DNA from 3 places in the Microbacterium alkaliflavum genome. Region 1 is predicted to be linked to each of the others. Evidence: predicted binding sites of a transcription regulator. Region 1 holds the regulator's gene; each other region holds the start of a gene.
The links. The regulator LexA, encoded in region 1, represses DNA repair genes until DNA is damaged. The targets are predictions, from matches to a motif close to TCGAACANNTGTTCGA.

Region 1 (6,111 bases):
GGCGAGACGGCGAACCAGGTGGCGCTCGCACTGCGCGACGAGATCGCCGACCTCGAGGCGGCCGGCATCGGCATCGTCCAGGTCGACGAGCCGGCCCTGCGTGAGCTGCTGCCGCTGAAGCAGGGCGACCAGCCCGCCTACCTCGAATGGTCGGTCGACTCGTTCCGCCTCGCGACCGCGGGTGCGCAGCCGGAGACGCAGGTGCACACGCACCTCTGCTACTCGGAGTTCGCGGTCGTCATCGACGCCATCGCGGCGCTCGACGCCGACGTCACCTCGATCGAGGCGGCCCGCAGCCGCGGCGAGGTCATCTCGGACATCGCGACGTCGGGCTTCACGCACGGCATCGGGCCCGGCGTGTACGACATCCACTCGCCGCGCGTGCCGTCGGTCGCCGAGATCGCCGACCTCCTGCGCCGCGCCGTCGACGAGCTGCCGCTGCGACAGGTGTGGGTCAACCCGGACTGCGGGCTCAAGACCCGCGCCTACCCCGAGACGGTCGCCTCGCTCCAGAATCTCGTCGAGGCGACGCGTCTCGTGCGGCAGGGTGTGGGCGTCGCGGTCTAGCGACGGGGCTTGGTCTTCGTAGACCCGGATGCCTCGGCGGCGCCCTCCTCGGAGGTCGCCGCCGGGGCATCCTCCGTCTCGGCCTCGGCCTCGGGCTCGGCCTCGGCCTCGGCCTCGGGCTCGGCCTCGGGCGCGGGCTCAGGTTCAGGTTCGGGCTCGGGTTCGGGCTCGGGCGCGGCCTTCGGGTCATCGACGCTCGGCGCGGTGTCGTCGGCGTCCGCCCCGGTGTCGTCGGCGGTCGTCTCCGTCCACACGGCGAGGGCTGCGGCTGAGGCCTGCGCATCGGCGGCGGCCGCCTCGGCATCGGCAGCGGCGAGTTCCGCGTCGATCGCGGCGCCCGTCGCCACCTCGGCCTCGGTCGGAGTGATCAGCTCCTCGGGGCGCTTCTGGAGCAGCTCGAGCACCCAGGCGACGGCGAAGGCGACGACGATGACGAGGAGCACGTCACCGGCCGACAGCGGCCGCAGGGCGTAGAGCCAGAGCACCGCGAGGATCGCAATGACGACGCGGATCAGCACGCGGGAGCGCGCCAGCCACAGACCGAACCCGCCCGTGTTCAGGCCCCGTGCCGCGAGCGAGCGGCGGGCGGACGAGTTCATGCTGCGCACGACACCGCGCGAGCGGACGGCGGGCGACGAGCCGCCCATGAACCAGCCGAGCACCGCGATGAAGACACCGAGCAGGGCGATGATCGCCGCCGTCTGGCGCATCGACTCGATCAGCTGGCCGTAGATGACGTCGAGCGCCGCGACCGACAGGTCGAGCTGCGCGCCCGCCTGTCCGATGAGCGGATAGCCGACGGCGAACCCGAGCGCGAGCGCGCCGCCGCCGAGGGCGAAGCCGATGCCGGTGCCGACGATCGCGACGCTGCGTCGGCGGGCGATCAGGATGCCGAGGCCGAACAGCGCGAGGGTGATGATCGGCAGCCACCAGCCGAGGGTCGATGCGATCGCGTAGGTCGTGCGGATCGTGACGAGGGCGGAGCCCGTGCCGATGATGACGACCTTGTCGATCGTCGGGATCATCGACGCGACGCCGACCCCCCGGTCGACGAGGTTCTGCTTCACGCGGTCGACGATGGCGCCGAGCTGGATGCCGACCCCCTGGTCCGTCATGACGACGACGCCGTTGCCGTCGGACGTGGCCGCCGCGGTCAGCGCGCGGTGCGCGGCGCGCGTCGTCGTGGCCCACACGTCGGCGAAGGCGTCCGACTGCACGACACGGGTCACCGTCGTGTTGACGAGGTTCTGCAGACCGTCGGCCGCGGGCGCCTTGAGCAGGTCGAGCGCCTGCTTGGCGCGCGGGCCGAGGCCCAGATCGGAGATGCCGTCGAAGACGTTGGAAGTGAGCTGCTTGAAGTCGACCTGCGCCTGGATGGCGTCCATCGTCTCGTCGACGATCATCTGCTGCACGGCGGGGTCGCTCGCGAGCGGAGCGAGGGTGTTGACGAATGCCTCTTCGTCCACGAGCTGCACGCGCGCCCAGGCGCTGACGATCGACACCGGCACGAGGATCGCCGCGATGACGATCACGAGTGCGGAGACCCACGCGCGCCACGTGCCCTTGCGGCGAGGAGCCGCGGGGGCGGGCTCGACAGGCGCCGTGACGCGCAGGTTCTCGTTCTCCGTGCGCAGGCGCTCGACTTCAGCGCGGAGATCGTCGATCTCGGACGTGGCCATGTCCCCACCTTTCCTCGGCGCCACCCCCGGCGCCCTGGGGCCATTGTGCCCGCCGGTGCCCACGTTGGCCATGGATACGCGTCCGGCCTCGTCCTGCGTGGGCGAGGCCGGGACAGAGGGGCGGGATGCCTCCGCCGCGGAGGCTGTCAGACGGCGCGCAGGACCGCCACGACCTTGCCGAGCACCACCGCGTCGTCGCCGAGGATCGGCTCGAAGGCGGAGTTGCGCGGGAGGAGCCAGGTATGGCCGTCGCGCTGGCGGAACGCCTTGACGGTCGCCTCGCCCTCGAGCATGGCCGCGACGATGTCTCCGTTCTCGGCCGTCGCCTGCGAGCGCACCACGACCCAGTCGCCGTCGCAGATCGCCGCATCGATCATGGACTCGCCCACGATCTTGAGCATGAACAGGTCGCCCTTGCCGACGAGCTGGCGGGGAAGGGGGAAGATCTCTTCGATCTGCTGGTCGGCGGTGATCGGCACTCCCGCGGCGATGCGGCCGACGAGCGGCACGAGTGCCGCGTCGCCGACGGACGGCGCGGTGTCGGCCGGATTCTCGGCGGCGACACCCGGGAGGTCGATGAGCACCTCCATGGCGCGTGTCTTGCCGGCGTCGCGCCGCAGATAGCCGCTCAGCTCGAGCTGGTTGAGCTGGTGCGTGACGCTCGAGAGCGACTTGAGGCCGACGGCGTCGCCGATCTCGCGCATGCTCGGCGGGTAGCCGTGGCGCGCGATGGAGCGCTGGATCACCTCCAGGATCGCGAGTTGCTTGTCGCTCAGGCTCTTGCGCCGGCGGGTCTGAGGCTTGTCGCGGCCGCTCGCGTCGGTCATCGTCGCAGCTCCTGTCTGGCGCTCCGGATGGGCAGCGTCTTCGAATGTCGGAGGCCCGTGGTGGGGTGTCTCTGTCGAAACGGTATCCGGTCGGCGAGGCGATCCGCAGCACCACTGCCCGCGTGTCGCGTTCGAGGGTCCGGAGTCCGATTCGACGCTTGACACCTCATTCTATCGAAGATAACTTCGGAATGAAGGTTCGCATCTGCCTCTCCCGGCCGAGCGGCGGATGCGAACCTCTTCCCTCCAGGAGGACGCCATGACCGCGATCGGCATCACGAGCACCGCTTTCCCGAGCACCACCGCCGCCCCGACGCGCCTTCGTCTCACGACGCGCGGGCGTCGCGTCGTCGCGTTCCTCGCCGCGCTGCCGGCGATCGTCGCGCTGGGGGTCGCCCTCGTCGTGGGCGGCTCCTCCGCACTGGCGTCGCGCGACGCCGGGTCGCCCGCGGGGTCGTTCCAGACGATGACGGTCACGGCGGGCGAGTCGCTGTGGTCGATCGCACAGGAAGTCGCGCCCCAGGCAGACCCGCGTGACGTCGTCGACGCGATCGTGCGCCTCAATGCGCTCGACGGGGTCGCGGTGTCGGCGGGTCAGCGTCTCGCTATCCCCCTGGAGTACGCGCAGGGGCGCTGAGGGCAGGCAGACCGCCGATCCCACGCGCTCTACGATGGGAGAGGTGACCGTCCGCCTGGATCAGCTCCCCCTTCGCGACGACCTCCGCGGCCTGACGCCCTATGGCGCGCCGCAGGCGCCGCTGCCCGTCGCCCTCAACGTCAACGAGAACACGCATCCCGTTCCGCAGGAGGTCGCGGACGACATCCTCGATTCCATCGCACTCGCGCTGCGCGACGTCAACCGCTACCCCGACCGCGAGTTCACTCCGCTGCGCGAAGGCTTCGCCGACTACCTCGGCCACGGCCTCACCCGCGACCAGATCTGGGCAGCCAACGGCTCGAACGAAGTGCTGCAGCACGTGCTGCAGGCCTTCGCCGGTCCCGGCCGCACGAGCTTCGGCTTCGCGCCGACGTACTCGATGTATCCGCTGCTCACGCGCGCCACGGGCGCGACCTGGATCGCCGGTGAGCGCGCCCACGATTTCAGCGTCAGCGCGGAGAGCGCCGCGGCGCAGGTCGCCGATGCCGCGCCCGACGTCGTGTTCCTCTGCGCGCCCAACAACCCGACGGGCACCCCGATGGGCCTCGACGTCGTCGAGGCCGTCTACGACGCGACCGACGGCATCGTCGTCGTCGACGAGGCCTACTTCGAGTTCGCGCCGCGCGAGGAGCGCTCGGCTCTGACGCTCCTGCCCGGTCGTGAGCGGCTGGTGGTCTCGCGCACCATGAGCAAGGCCTTCGCGTTCGCGGGCGCGCGCGTGGGCTATCTCGCCGCCGACCCCACCGTCATCGACGCGCTCCGGCTCGTGCGCCTCCCGTACCACCTGAGCGCCCTCACGCAGGCGGCGGCCGTCGCGGCCCTGCGCCACGCCCCCACGATGCTGCGCATGGTCGACGAGATCGTCGCGCAGCGCGACCGCATCTCGGCGACGCTCGACGCGCTCGGCTACGAGCCGCACGAGTCGTGGACCAACTTCGTGCTCTTCGGGGGGGTCGCCGACCCGGCCGAGACGTGGCAGGCGCTCTACGACCGCGGAGTGCTCATCCGCGACGTCGGCATCCCGCATCACCTGCGCGTCTCGGCGGGCACCGAGGAGGAGACGACCGCGTTCCTCGACGCCCTCGCCTCGATAGAATCGGCCTCATGACGACGCGCACCGCGACGCTCCGCCGTGCGACGAGCGAGTCCACGGTCGAGCTCGAACTCGACCTCGACGGCACCGGCCGCAGCCACATCGACACGACGGTGCCGTTCTTCGACCACCTCCTGACGGCATTCGCGAAGCACTCGCTCACCGACCTCACGGTGCGGGCCTCCGGCGACACCGACATCGACGCGCACCACACGGCGGAAGACGTCGCGATCGTGCTCGGCCAGGCGATCCGCCAGGCCCTGGGCGACAAGTCGGGCATCTCGCGGTACGGCGACGCCCTCGTGCCCCTCGACGAGGCTCTCGCGCAGGCGGTCGTCGACATCTCCGGCAGGCCGTACCTCGTGCACACCGGCGAGCCCGCGGGGTTCGAGTTCCACCTCATCGGTGGCCACTTCACTGGCTCGCTCGTGCGTCACACCTTCGAGGCGATCACGTTCAACGCCGGCCTGACGGTGCACGTGCGCGTGCTCGAGGGTCGAGACCCTCACCACATCGCGGAGGCCGAGTACAAGGCGTTCGCCCGCGCGTTCCGCCAGGCCAAGGCGCTCGACCCGCACGTCGACGGCATCCCCAGCACGAAGGGTGCGCTGTGACGCGACCCGTCGTCGCCGTGCTCGACTACGGGTCGGGCAACGTCCACTCCGCCGTCAAGGCGCTCGATGCGGCGGGCGCCGATGCGCGCCTGACCAAGGACCGGCGGCTCGTGCTCGAGGCCGACGGCCTCGTCGTGCCCGGCGTCGGCGCCTTCCGCGCCGTGATGGAGTCGCTGACGGCGAGCCGCGGCGACGAGCTCATCGGCCGCCGTCTCGCCGGCGGTCGCCCCGTCCTGGGCATCTGCGTCGGCATGCAGGTGCTCTTTGAGCGGGGCGTCGAGCGCGGGGTCGACACCGAGGGGCTCGGCGAGTGGCCGGGCACCGTGACCGAGCTCGACGCGCCCGTCCTCCCGCACATGGGGTGGAACACCGTCGAGGTCGGCGAGGGGAGCCGCCTGTTCGCCGGCATCGAGGGCGAGCGCTTCTACTTCGTGCATTCGTTCGGGGCGCAGAAGTGGCACCTCGACGTGCAGCCGCCGTTCCCGCAGCCGACGCTCACGTGGTGCGGCTACGGCTCGTCGCCGTTCCTCGCGGCCGTCGAGAACGGACCGCTGTCGGCGACCCAATTCCACCCCGAGAAATCGGGGCAGGCCGGCATCCGGCTGCTGTCCAATTGGATCGGCGGGCTGGGCACGGCTACCCTCTGAACTCGTGCCTTTGTGCGGGAACCGTC
Region 2 (6,111 bases), on a different contig from region 1:
GTGATCCTCGTGACGACGGCCGTGTCGCTGCTCCTCGCGTGGGCGCTGCGCATGACGCCCGGCACGGCCAACCAGGTCGCGATCAGCGCCATCCTGGTGCTCGCGCTCGGCACGGCCTCACCCTCGTACGCCTTCGACCGCGTGCTCGAGACGCTCATCGGCGCGATCATCGGCATCGTCGTGAACCTCGCGATCGTCCCGCCCGTCGCCATCGCGCCCGCCCACCGGGCGGTGGACGAGCTCGGCGACGCGCTGGCCGATGCGCTGGACCGGCTCGCCGATGCGCTCGCGACGCCCAAGACGCCGTCCGAGCTCGCGCAACTGCTCGACGACGCCCGCGCCGTGCGGCCCACGCTTGAGGCTGCCGAGGCCGCCATCGCGGCGGGCGCCGATTCGCTCACCCTCAACCCGCGCGGCCGTCGGCACCGCGACGAGCTCGACGCCGTCGGGGCCCTGCTCGACCGGTTCCGGCCCATCGTGACGCAGATGATCGGCATGACCCGCGCGTGCAGCGAGCGCTACGACGCCAGCCTCGAATCCGAGCCGGCCGTTCCCGCGATCGCGGAGCAGCTGCGGCGCGCGGCCCACGATGTGCGGCTGCAGGTGGCCCGAGCCGAGCCGGCGCCGGCCGAGGCATCCGTTCCCGACGACACGGCAGCGCTCACGTCGCAGCTCACGATCCTTCGCCCCTCGCCTGCCCACTGGGTGCTGATCGGGTCGCTCCTGGAGGACCTCCGACGCATCCACGCGACGCTGACGGAGCCTACTGAGTCGCGTTGACCTCGACGGTGAAGGTGACGTTCTGGATGCCTCCGTCGGAGTTCTTCAGCACGACCTGCGTCGAGCCCTCGGCGAGGCCCTTCACGCCCGGGTTGTAGAGCGCGCCGCCGTCTTCGTGGCCGGGCACGAACTCGGCGACCTCGGGATCGGCGACGTCGCCGCTGTAGCTGTCGACGGCGAGCGAGCCCGTGTCGATGTCGAGCACCTGCCCGACGACGAGCTGCACCGTCTCGCCCTGCAGGTCGTCGACCTGCATGACGACAGGCTCGATGGCCGGCGTCGCCGCCTGGGCGCACCCCGACAGCACGACCGCCACGAAGATCAGTGCGGCACCCCACGCACCCGCGCGCTTCACGCGCTCAGCATGACACCGCCCCGGCGCCTGCGTCCACCGCGATCGATCCTCGCTCCTTTGGGTTCTGGACGCTTCGACAATCTCAGCGAGTGGTTGGGGCCATGGCCGGGATATCGGTCCCCGAGCTTGTCGAGGGGTCGACCTCGACCCGACGAGGAGCCTGAGCGACCGGGTCGGGTTGGGCCCTGCCCGGGATATCGGTCCCCGAGCTTGTCGAGGGTCGACCTCGACCCGACGAGGGACGCGGGGCAGGCCCGGGTCCACGGTCCTCGCAGGTTCGCGCTTCGACGCTTCGACAAGCTCAGCGACCGGATCGAGCAAGGCAGGGCCGGTCCCCGAGCTTGTCGAGGGGTCGACCTCGAACCGGCGAGGGACGCCGGGCAGTCCCGGATCCCGGTCCTCGCAGGTTCACGCTTCGACGCTTCGACACGCTCAGCGACCGGATCGAGCAAGACCGGGCCGGTCCCCGAGCTGGTCGAGGGTTCGACCTCGACCCGGCGAGGGACGCCGGGCAGTCCCGGATCCCGGTCCTCGCAGGTTCACGCTTCGACGCTTCGACGAGCTCAGCGACCGGCTCGGCGTCACGCCAGGCATCGGTCCCCGCGCTTGTCGAGGGGTCGACCTCGCCCGACGAGGGACGCCGGGCAGGCCCAGCTCCACGGTCCTCGCAGGTTCGCGCTTCGACGCTTCGACAAAGCTCAGCGACCGGATCGGCGTCACGCCAGGCATCGGTCCCCGAGCTTGTCGAGGGGTCGACCTCGACCCTGCGAGGGACGCCGGGCGGGCCCGGCTCCACGGTCCTCGCAGGTTCGGGCTTCGACGCTTCGACAAGCTCAGCGACCGGATCGGCGTCACAGGTGACGTAACGGACGCTGAGGTCCTCGCGGGCCCGGACGTCAACCCCTCGACGGGCTCAGCGACCGGGTGGGGCAGGCCTCAGCCCGCGAGGAACAGCGGGGTCAGAACGGCGGCCGGCCGTCGGTGGCGACGGCGACCGGTGTGAAGACGGGGACCTTGCGTTCGGGCTGTACGAGGTAGCGTCGACCGGTCGGTGAGATCCACTCCAGCGCGCCACCGCTGCCCTCGATCTGGGTGACGGTCCAGCCGCCGTGGTGTTTGACGGTGTGATGCCCTTGGCAGAGGGGACAGAGGTTGCCGAGCGAGGTATGCCCGCCATGCTCCCAGGCGATCGAATGGTCGATCTGACATCGAGAGGCCGGCATGGTGCATCCGGGAGCCATGCACCGCTCGGCCCGCCAGGTGACGATTCTTCGCAGCCACGGCGGCGTCTCGTACCGATCCCGGCTCACCGAGAGCACCATCCCCGTCTCGGGATCGGTGAGGATGCGCGTCATCGTCGGCGCCGATCCGCACAGTTCGCGTGCCACCTCGACCGGGACCGGTCCGATTCCCTCGCCAACAGCCGGTTCCCCCTCTGCCCGCGCCCCGTCCTCCAGGCGCGCGAGCACGGGGACGGTGACGTGAACCTTCGCCTGGATGCCCCGCGCCTGCACGGGATGCACGCCGGTGTTCCCCTCGATCAGCAGGTCGAACATGACGTCCGAGCGGATCTGATCCAGCGTCCGCGTCTCCTCAGGCTGCGCACCGATCACCTTCGCCACGGCGGTGACGCGGTCGAACCCCGCCCGCACCTCGACCGCCGGGCCGATCAGCGTCCACGACGCCATGCCATCCTCGGCAGGCTCGATGAAAGTGCGCCGCTTCTCCACCGCGGCCTCGTGCCGCTCGGCCAGCGTGTCCACGCGTGCCGTGTCGATCAGCTTGCGCAGCCGGCGACGGAAACTGCCCACCGGCTCGGCCTCAGCCAGCGCGACCGCCTCCGGCAGCACGCCGTCCAGCAGGTCCGGCTCGAGCTCGTCCAGACCGTCCACGAGGATGCTCGCATGCTTCTCGGTCATCCCCGCCCGTGACAGCGAATCGAGCACCTGCGGGTAGCGGCGCACGACCGCTTCGGCGAGCCGGATCAGCTCATCGGCGGCGTACTCCGTGATGCGCAGCGCCGCGGCCAGTTCGAGACGCACCGATCGCTCGGCGATCCCGTTCAACTGCGAGCCGTACCGTCCCGCCTCAGCCAGAGCCTCGCACCGCATCCCGTCGATCCGCACGAATCGCTGCGCGGCGAAGATCGACATCATGTCGGCGACCTCCAGAACCAGGTCGAGCGCGTCCGGCACATCAGGGACGAAGAAGTCGTCCTCAGAGGCATCCACCACATCCAGCGCCATACCTCAGTCTAGAACACATCTTCTACAAACACAAGATCTCGAGCCTGAAATCTGGGATCGGCATTAGAATCAGATTCGAATCTATCTTCGCACACCATGGGGCTGCACCGCCTCGCCGCGTCTACGCCGCCGTCGCCCGCGGCTTGCGCAGTCGCTGCACCGCGCGCACGGCGCCGCGCAGCGGCATCCCGATCACGAGCGCCGCGGTGCCGCCCGCCGTGCGGTCGTTGGCGCCCAGCACGAGCTTGCGCTCCCACGCATCGCGCAGCCGTCCGCCGGTGCGCGCCAGCGGCGGCTTCGGCGCGAGGCGGCCTTCGCGGCGTCTCGCGACGAGGGCGGCGAGCAGCATGCCGAGGTCGTCGTCCGCAGCGGCGTGGAAGTAGTTGTCGCGCAGCCAGGAGGGCGAGGGATGCCGGAACCTCCGCGCGACGACGTCATCCTCGTCGCCGAACAGCCCGCTGCCGTCGAACACCTCGTTGATGAGCTTGCTCGAGACGCCGAAGACGTCGAGGGCGACGACCGGGATGCCTCGCGCGACGGCCTCGATCGCGGCGGTCGAGCTGACCGTGACGAGGCCTTCCGCCGTGTCGAGCGCCTTCGACATGGGCGCTGTGGAGGTCACGAGGTTCGCCGGAACGTCGCCCAGCGACGCGATGAGCTCGGGGAAGGCGTCTTCTTCGGCGTGCGTCTGGTGCTCGCCGGCCTGCGCCCGCAGCTTGAGCACGACCCGGCGCGTCGGATCGGCCTCGGCGGCGCGCACGAGCAGCCGCGCGACCCGCAGCCGGTCTTCGCGCTCGCGCGGCACGATGGCCTGCGCCGCGAACACGAGGTCGGTGCCGCCCGGGGCCGCGGGAGTCGGCGTCGCCGCACGCTCGGCGAACGGCAGCCGCGTCAGGGCGAACCGCTGCGACATGCCGCGCGCCTGCGCGAGCGCCGCGAACTCGTGGATCTCGCGCCGCGAGTGCAGCACGAACAGGTCGCACTGCGTGCGGTAGACGAGCGCCTTCCGCGTCGCGGGGATCGAGATGCCGGGCAGCCCCGACACGATGACCGGTCGCGGCACGAGGCCTGCCACGAGGCGCGCGACGACCCGCACGAGCGGTCCGCGCGCCGCGACGAGCACGGCGTCCGGCCGCGCGACGGCGAGGCGCTCCTCGAGCTCGGCGTAGGCGACGCGCGTCACGCGTGCGAGGCCGCTGCCGTCGACCGCCGCGCTCTCCTGGGCCCCGCTGACGACGACCGGGGTGTCGAGCACGAAGAGCTCAGCATCCCACTCGTCATCCATGCCGCCCAGGAGCGCCGCCGCCCACTTGACGTACGAGTCGGTGTCGGCGACGCCGACCACGCGCAGGCGCCGGGGCGCCGCGTGCTCCGCCTTTCCGACGGGCTTGGTCACGCCGGGACGCGCCGCAGCTTCGCCATCGGCGCGAGCTCACCCGGGAAGACGCGCTTGACGCCGTCGCCGAGGGCCGCTTCGATGACGCGGATGTCGCGCACGAGGTGCTGAAGTCCGGTCGGCTCGAGCGAGGCGGCGTGGTCGGAGCCCCACATCGTGCGGTCGAGGGTGATGTGGCGCTCGACGGCGACGGCGCCGAGGGCGACGGCCGCTAGGGAGATCTGCAGGCCGCGCTCGTGGCCCGAGTAGCCGACGGGCACGCCGGGGTAGCGGTCGCGCAGCACCGGGATGACGCGGAGGTTCGCCTCGTCGGGCTCCATCGGGTAGGTCGAGGTCGCGTGCATCAGCACGAGCTTGTCGGTGCCGAGCACCTCGATGGCGCGGTCGATCTGCTCGATCGTCGACATGCCGGTCGAGAGGATGACGGGCTTTCCCGTGTCGCGCAGCGCTTCGAGCATCTCGATGTCGGTGACCGACGCCGAGGCGACCTTGTGCGCGACGACGCCGAGGTCTTCGAGGAAGGCGACGCTCGGCACGTCCCACGGCGACGCGAACCACTCGAGGCCGCGGAGCAGGGCGTGGTCGGAGATCTCGATGTACTCGTCGCGGCCGAACTCGACGCGGCGACGGTAGTCGAGGTAGGTCATCGTGCCCCACGGCGTCTCGCGCAGCGTGTCGCGCATGTGCTCGGGGGTCGCGAGCTCGGGTGTGCGCTTCTGGAACTTGACGGCGTCGGCGCCCGCGTCGGCCGCGACGTCGATGAGCTTTTTGGCGAGCTCGACGTCGCCGTTGTGGTTCAGGCCGATCTCGGCGATGACGTAGGCGGGACGGCCGCCTCCGACGACACGGGTTCCGATCGTGACGGTCATCGGGTGCTCCTCTTCTCTTGGCTGGTGACGTTCTCGGGTGCTGTGGCCCGAGCGAGCAGGACTCGTTCAGTGAGGGCCCGCACGGCGCCGTCGCCGCCGGGCCGATCCACGACGGCGCGTGCGGCCGCGAGGACGAGGGGGTGGGAATCGGGCACGGCGACGGGCCAGCCGACGAGCTCCAGGCACGCGAGGTCGTTGACGTCGTTTCCGAGATACGCGATGCGGGAGAGCGGGATGCCTGCTGCCTCGGCCCACGCGCGCAGGGCGGCTGCCTTGTCGTCGACGCCCTGCAGCACCTCGACGCGCAGCTTGCGTGCCCGCGCCGTGACGACGGGGTTCGTCTCGGTCGAGAGGATGAGCACGGGGATGCCGGCCTTGCGCAGGCGCGCGACACCCATTCCGTCGGAGCGGCTGACGCGCACTGCCTCGTGGCCCGCCTCATCGACGCTCACGCTGTCGTCGGTG
Region 3 (6,111 bases), on a different contig from region 1:
CACGAAGCTCGTCGGCCTCGTCCCGGGCGGCTGGCCCGAGACGGCGCAGATCGCGGCGGGTACGAAGAAGGGCAATGGGCTCATCGAGGCCGTCAACATCGTGCTCAACAAGCTCATCGAGGACGGCACCTACCAGGATCTCCTGGACTTCTGGGGTCTCGACTCCGAGGCCGTGACCTCGTCCGAGATCAACCCTCCCGGGCTTCCCCGCTCTTGATCCCTTCGCGTGGCGGGGCCGGTCTGTCCGGCTCCGCCACGCTCTCCCCTTTCTCCCTTTTGCAGTGAGGCAGCCATGACCACCGTCCCCCTCTCCGTCCTCGACCTGTCGCCGTTCGGCGCCGGGCAGACCCCGGCCGATGGGCTGCGCGCCTCGATCGCGCTCGCGCAGCGCGCCGAGCGGCTCGGCTACTCGCGCTACTGGCTCGCCGAGCACCACCTCAACCCGGGCGTCGCGGGCGCGGCCCCCCACGTTCTGCTCGCGTCGATCGCCGATCGGACGTCGCGCATCCGCATCGGCACCGCGGCGACGATCATCGGCAACTACTCGCCGCTGCAGGTCGTCGAGGCCGCCGGCGTCGTCTCGGCGCTCCACCCCGGGCGCTTCGACCTCGGCATCGGCCGCTCGGGCTCGACGAGCTCGGCGCAGACGCCTCCCACCGTCACCGACCGCGAAGACCGCGTTGTCGACGGCCTCGTGCTTCCCGCACCGCTTCCGTTCAACGTCGGCTCGGAGCGCTTCGTCGCGCAGTTCCGGCTGCTGGGGCGCACGGCGGGCGACGCCGACCGTTTCGAGCAGGATGTGCTCGACATCCTCGATCTCATCGGCGGCACCTACATCGCGCCCGAGGGCGTGCCGATCCGCGCGACCCCCGCCGAGGGCCAGGACATCCAGGTGTGGCTGCACGGCAGCACGGCCGGCCCGAGCGCCGACCTCGCGGGCCGGCTCGGCCTGCCGTTCGGCGCGAACTATCACGTGGCCCCCTCGTTCGTGCTCGACGCCGTCGAGGCCTACCGCAAGGCGTTCCGCCCGGGCGTGCTCGCCGAGCCGCGCGTCATCGTGTCGGTCGATGCGCTCGTGGCGGACTCGACGAACGAGGCACTCCGGCTCGCCGCGGGCTTTCCGCACTGGGTGCACAGCATCCGCGCCGGTGACGGGGCCATCCCGTATCCGACGCCGGAGCAGGCACTGGCTTCGCCGCTGGATGCCGAGGCCCTCGCCCTCGTGAGCGACCGCGTCGCGACCCAGTTCGCCGGAAGCCCGGCCGCGGTCGCCGAGCGTCTCGAGACGCTGCAGCGCGTGACGGGCGCCGACGAGCTTCTTGTGACGTCGATCAGCCACGACCCCGCCGATCGCGAGCGATCGTACGAGCTGCTGGCGGAGGTGTGGGGGCTCGAGGCGTGGGAGCCGGAGGTTGGCTCGGCCGCCGCTGTCAAGCGCGAGCTCGAGGCGGCCGGCGTCGCGTGAGCACGGTGTCGATCCGGCTCGTCCGCCCGGAGGAGTATGCGGAGGCGGGTCGGGTGACCGCCTGCGCGTACTCGGCGAGCTACGCCGACCTGTCCGACTCCTACCTCGCGTCCCTGCGCGACGTCGCCGGACGGGTGACCGACGGCGACGTCTGGGTCGCCGTGGATTCGGGCGAGATCGTCGGGACGGTGTGGGTGGCCCCCGAAGGCCGTGCTCTCTCCCCCGTCGCCGAGCCGGGCGAGACAGACTTCCGTCAGCTCGCCGTCGCGCCCTCCGCGCGGGGACGGGGTATCGGCGAGGCCCTCACGCGCCACGTCATCGCCCTGGCCGCCGAGCGCGGATCGCATCGCGTCATCATGAACAGCGGCCCGCAGATGCTCAGCGCCCACGCGCTGTACGCCAAGATCGGCTTCCGCCGTCTCACCGAGCGAGAAGGCGATCGAGGTCGAACCCGGCCGATGGGTCGACCTGCTCACTTTCGGGCTCGATGTGCTTCAGCCCGAGGCGTCGGGAGTATCGCGGGACACCTCGAAGTAGTAGACGGTCGTCGTCACCTGCAGGACCCGGGATGCCGCCACCCCCGCGGCATCCATCGCCCCCTTGAGCGGCCCGTCGTCGTCCCGGACCGTCTCGTTGCGATGCCAGAGCGGGAGCACGTCGATGTCGACCTCCTCGGCGGGCCTCACCAGCGCGAGGATGCGGACGCGCGTTCCGTCGATGTCCACGAGGCCGTCCGCCGTCGGCGCGTACGGGCTGAGATTCAGTCCGAAGGCGTTCTGGATCTCGGCGACGGCCGCCGTGGCGGTGGCATCGTCGGGGAGGTCAGTGGCGTCGTTGCGTCCGCTCCCGGTGGCGTCGTCGAATGCGTAGACGGTTCGCCGCACGGCCGCGCACGAGTATCCCTCGATGTGTCGGTCGTCGAACCCGCCCCTGTCGCTCGTCGTGGATCCGCAGGCGTCGAGGCGGCGCTCGGCGATCTGGTGGACGCCGCTCGGCAGGGGTATGTCGACGCTTTCGAGTACGCGCAGCCCCTCGGCACGCGCAGCGTCGGCGCCGGCGAGCTCCTCCGCGGTGGGTGCCGTGCTGCATCCCGTGACCAGCGCGACGACCAGGCCCGCGAGGACCATCGGGGCGATCGCCCGGCTGGCGCATCGACGTCTCGTCGCGCTGACGCGCCTGTCAGATGGGGTCATTTCGCGGACCCTTGATCAAGGTCACCGCTGCGTCGGACCAGGGCAGCGCCACGCTTCTCAGGTGAGGTCATCGAAGTCGCCGCGCACCCACGCGATGTGCCGGTCGGCCGACCTCCGCACGATGTCCTGCGCATCCGTCGGGATGACGTTGTCGAAATTGCCGTACAGCCGATCGAACGCGAACCGTCCGACCTGGGTCGCGATCCGGTCCACGACGGCGCCGGACAGCGGCAGCCGGTTCGGGTAACTCCGCATGAAGCTCACCGACGTCCTGTCGGGGTTCGCGAAGATCGTGTCGCTCGACAGCAGCACCCCCTTGCCTTCTGCTCCCGCCGCCCAGTGCACGACGGCGCTTCCCGGGAAGTGGCCACCTGGTTGCGTGAGCGTCACGCCTGGCAGGATCTCGATCTCCTCCGACCAGAGCTGAATGACGGGATCGGGCCGGGCCACCCATTCCCGGTCCTTCTCGGCGACGAGCAGCGGCACACCACCGAGCGCACGGCTCCACTCGACCTGCACGCCGTACATGTGCGGATGGCTCGCCACGATCGCGACGACCGGCCCCGTCTTTTGGAGGGCCTCGACACCTGCGTCGTCGAGGAATCCGATCGGATCGAACAGCAGGCTCCCTGCATCCGTGCGGAGGAGCTTCGACTTCTGCCCGATCCCCACACCGGGCGTGCTGCCGACGAGCCAGAGGTCCGGTTCCGCTTCGACGAGCTCGATGCGAGTGCCGGCATCCCTCAGCTCCGCGAGAGTCGTCCACCGCTGACCCTCTGCCGGAACCCACTGCCGATCGTCGGCGCAGATCGCGCACACGTCGACGCGCTCCGCGTGCTCCACCGCGCACGTCGCGCAGATCCAGAAAGACGTCGTCGTCGAGCTGCCGGCCATCGTTGCAGTCAACCACGGGCGGTGCACACACGTCACGGGTGGGTGATTGCGCAGGCGTTCTGGGAGGCACACGCCGATCCGTTCGCGGGCTCGGACGCCGGCGCGAGTCGTCATCGCTGGCGGCGTGACGGAGAGTAGTCGCCGCGCCGCCCGCAGGAACAGGTTCAAGCCTTCGCAGACGTTCGGGCCGAGTTCTGAAGATTGAAGCATCGTAGCTATGTTCGATCATGCACTGATCATCTGCCAGACTTTAGACATTCGTTGGATCCCCGCTTCGAGAGCTCAATGTCGGAAGCTCTCGCTAGTCTCGTATTTATGTACGAATCACTCCTCGACCCGACGAGCGAACTCGACCTGTGGGATGCCGAACTCTATGGCCCACCTGATCGAGCACCCGCACCCGACGCCTCTCTTCACGAGCTCGCCGGCCATGAGCTCGAGGCGTTCGCGCGCCAGCGCCGCCTCGCCGTGGCTCAGGAATACCGGCTCATCGGCGAGATCCTGCGCGAGGCCGAGCTCGAGCCCGACTTCTGGACCGGGCCCGACCCGACGCTCGATCCGCTGTGGGTCGACCATCGCGGGCGCACCGTCTCGGCGATCCGGAAGGAGCGCCGCGACTTCGCGGCGAGGGCCGCGGCGGCCGACGTCGCGCTGCGGCTGCGGATGTCGGAGGCGACCGTGCGCACCCGAGCGTCGCACGCGGAGGCGATGCGCGAGCGGACGCCCCGGCTCTGGTCGCTGTTCCTCGCCGGCCGCGTGAGTGAGCAGAACGCCGTCACGGCGGCGTCCCTCGCCGCGACGCTCCCCGCCGATGCCTGCGAAGCCTGGGCAACCTTCGACGCCCGGGTCGTCGAGGTCGTCGAGGTGCTCACACCGGCGAAGTTCCGCGTGGCGGCCCGCGCCGCCCGCGAACGGGAGCATCCCGAGTCGATCGAGGAGAGACACCGACGCGCGGCTGACGACCGCGGCGTGTGGTCCGCTGCTGAGCTCGACGGCATGGGGTCGCTCGGAGCGAGCATGCCCGCAGCGAAGGCTCGTGCCGCCTGGTCTCGCATCGACGCGATCGCGCGCCGCCTCGCGGCGGCGAAGGGCGAGGAGCGCACACTCGCCCAGCTCCGCGCCGATGTCTTCGCCGATCTGCTCATCTCAGGAGTGACAGAAGCCGCCGGCCCGAATATCCGCGCGATCGTAGCGATCACGGTTCCGGTGCTGACTCTGCTCGGGGCCTCCGACGAGCCCGCGATGCTCGAGGGTTACGGTCCGATCGACATCGAGACGGCGAAGCAGCTCGCGGGGTCGGCCACCTCCTGGATCCGCGTGCTGACGGATCCCGTGACCGGCACCGTCCTCGACGTCGATCGACGAACGCATCGCGTGCCGGCGGACCTCCAGCGGTGGATCCAGGTGACCCAGGCCACGTGCGTCTTCCCCGGATGCTCCCGCCCCGCCCGCGAGTGCGACCTCGACCATCGCCTCGACTGGCAGTACGGCGGCACGACGAGCAGCGACAACCTCGACCCCGCCTGCGAGCACCATCACATGATCAAGCACGGCACGCGATGGGAGTCGTACCGCTGTCCCGCGACCGGGGTCACGTGGTGGGTGAGCCCGACAGGCATGCGATCGGCGAGCGACCCGGCGCCATTCTGAATCAGGCCTACGGGATGCGGATGCTCGATGCCTCAGAGCTCAGTCGCGCGCCACGAGGTCGGCGAGCACACGTCCGATGACGGGAGCGAACTTGAAGCCGTGACCGGAGAACCCCGCGCCCACCGACACGGGCCCGCGGCGCTCGAGGAAGAACGCCGCGTCAGGAGTCGACGTGTAGGTGCACGTGATCTCGGCCGCGGCCGAAGCATCCACCCCGGGAAGCCATTCGTCCGCGTAGCGCCGGATGAGCGCCGAGAGCTCGGCGTCGGGGGTGAACGTGCGCCGGTCGGGATGCGTCTCGGGCCCGACCCCGTGCCAGCCCGCCTTCACGCCCTCGCCGGGCGAGCCCATGCCGTAGACGGCGCTCGGAAACCACGCCGTCGCGGGGTCGGCGGGCGACGAGGCGTGGTTGAAGCCCGGCCAGTCCTCCGGGACGCCGGCGAGCGGCGCGAAGAACGCGGGCTGCTCCTGCGTCACGCGCAGTGGCGGCAGCGAGAAGGACGCTCCGAGCGCGGCGAGCACGTCGACGGTCCACGCGCCTGCGGCCACGACGAGGCGATCCGCTCGCAACGAAGTCTCCCCTGAAGACGAACGGACCCGCACGACGACGCCGTCATCCGACACCGAACCGCCGACGACGGCGGTCGTATGCAGCACGCGGGCGCCTCGCGCGGCGGCGGCAGCCGCGAAGCCTGTCACGGCGCGATCGGCGTTCAGGCGCCCCGCCTCGGGGGTGTGCAGCACGGGCCCGGCGAAGCGGAAGCCCGGCCACCGCTCCGACGCCGCCTCAGCAGACAGCAGCTCGGTCTCGAAGCCGCCGGCCGACACGGCGGAAGCAACCTCCTGGAAGTCCCGACCCGGCCCGTGGTTCACGATGCCGGTGCGCGTGAGCACCGACGTCCCTGTCTC

Region 2: a site for LexA is predicted at 3,391-3,406, ahead of ACH3VR_RS18635 (HNH endonuclease signature motif containing protein). Genes of this name have one in related genera too.
Region 3: a site for LexA is predicted at 3,762-3,777, ahead of ACH3VR_RS16215 (HNH endonuclease signature motif containing protein). Genes of this name have one in related genera too.

The regions. Positions count from the first base shown of each region.
Region 1 is NZ_JBIQWL010000003.1:567,212-573,322, forward strand. It holds gene metE (5-methyltetrahydropteroyltriglutamate--homocysteine S-methyltransferase) at 1-567, shown strand, start outside; gene ACH3VR_RS11680 (hypothetical protein) at 564-2,246, opposite strand; gene lexA (transcriptional repressor LexA) at 2,393-3,073, opposite strand; gene ACH3VR_RS11690 (LysM peptidoglycan-binding domain-containing protein) at 3,333-3,710, shown strand; gene ACH3VR_RS11695 (histidinol-phosphate transaminase) at 3,745-4,839, shown strand; gene hisB (imidazoleglycerol-phosphate dehydratase HisB) at 4,836-5,438, shown strand; gene hisH (imidazole glycerol phosphate synthase subunit HisH) at 5,435-6,085, shown strand.
Region 2 is NZ_JBIQWL010000009.1:62,284-68,394, reverse strand. It holds gene ACH3VR_RS18645 (FUSC family protein) at 1-780, shown strand, start outside; gene ACH3VR_RS18640 (type II and III secretion system protein family protein) at 764-1,135, opposite strand; gene ACH3VR_RS18635 (HNH endonuclease signature motif containing protein) at 2,095-3,330, opposite strand; gene ACH3VR_RS18630 (DUF6716 putative glycosyltransferase) at 3,503-4,777, opposite strand; gene ACH3VR_RS18625 (N-acetylneuraminate synthase family protein) at 4,774-5,646, opposite strand; gene ACH3VR_RS18620 (cytidylyltransferase domain-containing protein) at 5,643-6,111, opposite strand, start outside.
Region 3 is NZ_JBIQWL010000006.1:125,775-131,885, forward strand. It holds gene ACH3VR_RS16190 (ABC transporter substrate-binding protein) at 1-217, shown strand, start outside; gene ACH3VR_RS16195 (LLM class flavin-dependent oxidoreductase) at 293-1,465, shown strand; partial or broken gene ACH3VR_RS16200 (GNAT family N-acetyltransferase) at 1,600-1,890, shown strand; gene ACH3VR_RS16205 (hypothetical protein) at 1,960-2,592, opposite strand; gene ACH3VR_RS16210 (MBL fold metallo-hydrolase) at 2,716-3,552, opposite strand; gene ACH3VR_RS16215 (HNH endonuclease signature motif containing protein) at 3,868-5,202, shown strand; gene ACH3VR_RS16220 (FAD-dependent oxidoreductase) at 5,242-6,111, opposite strand, start outside.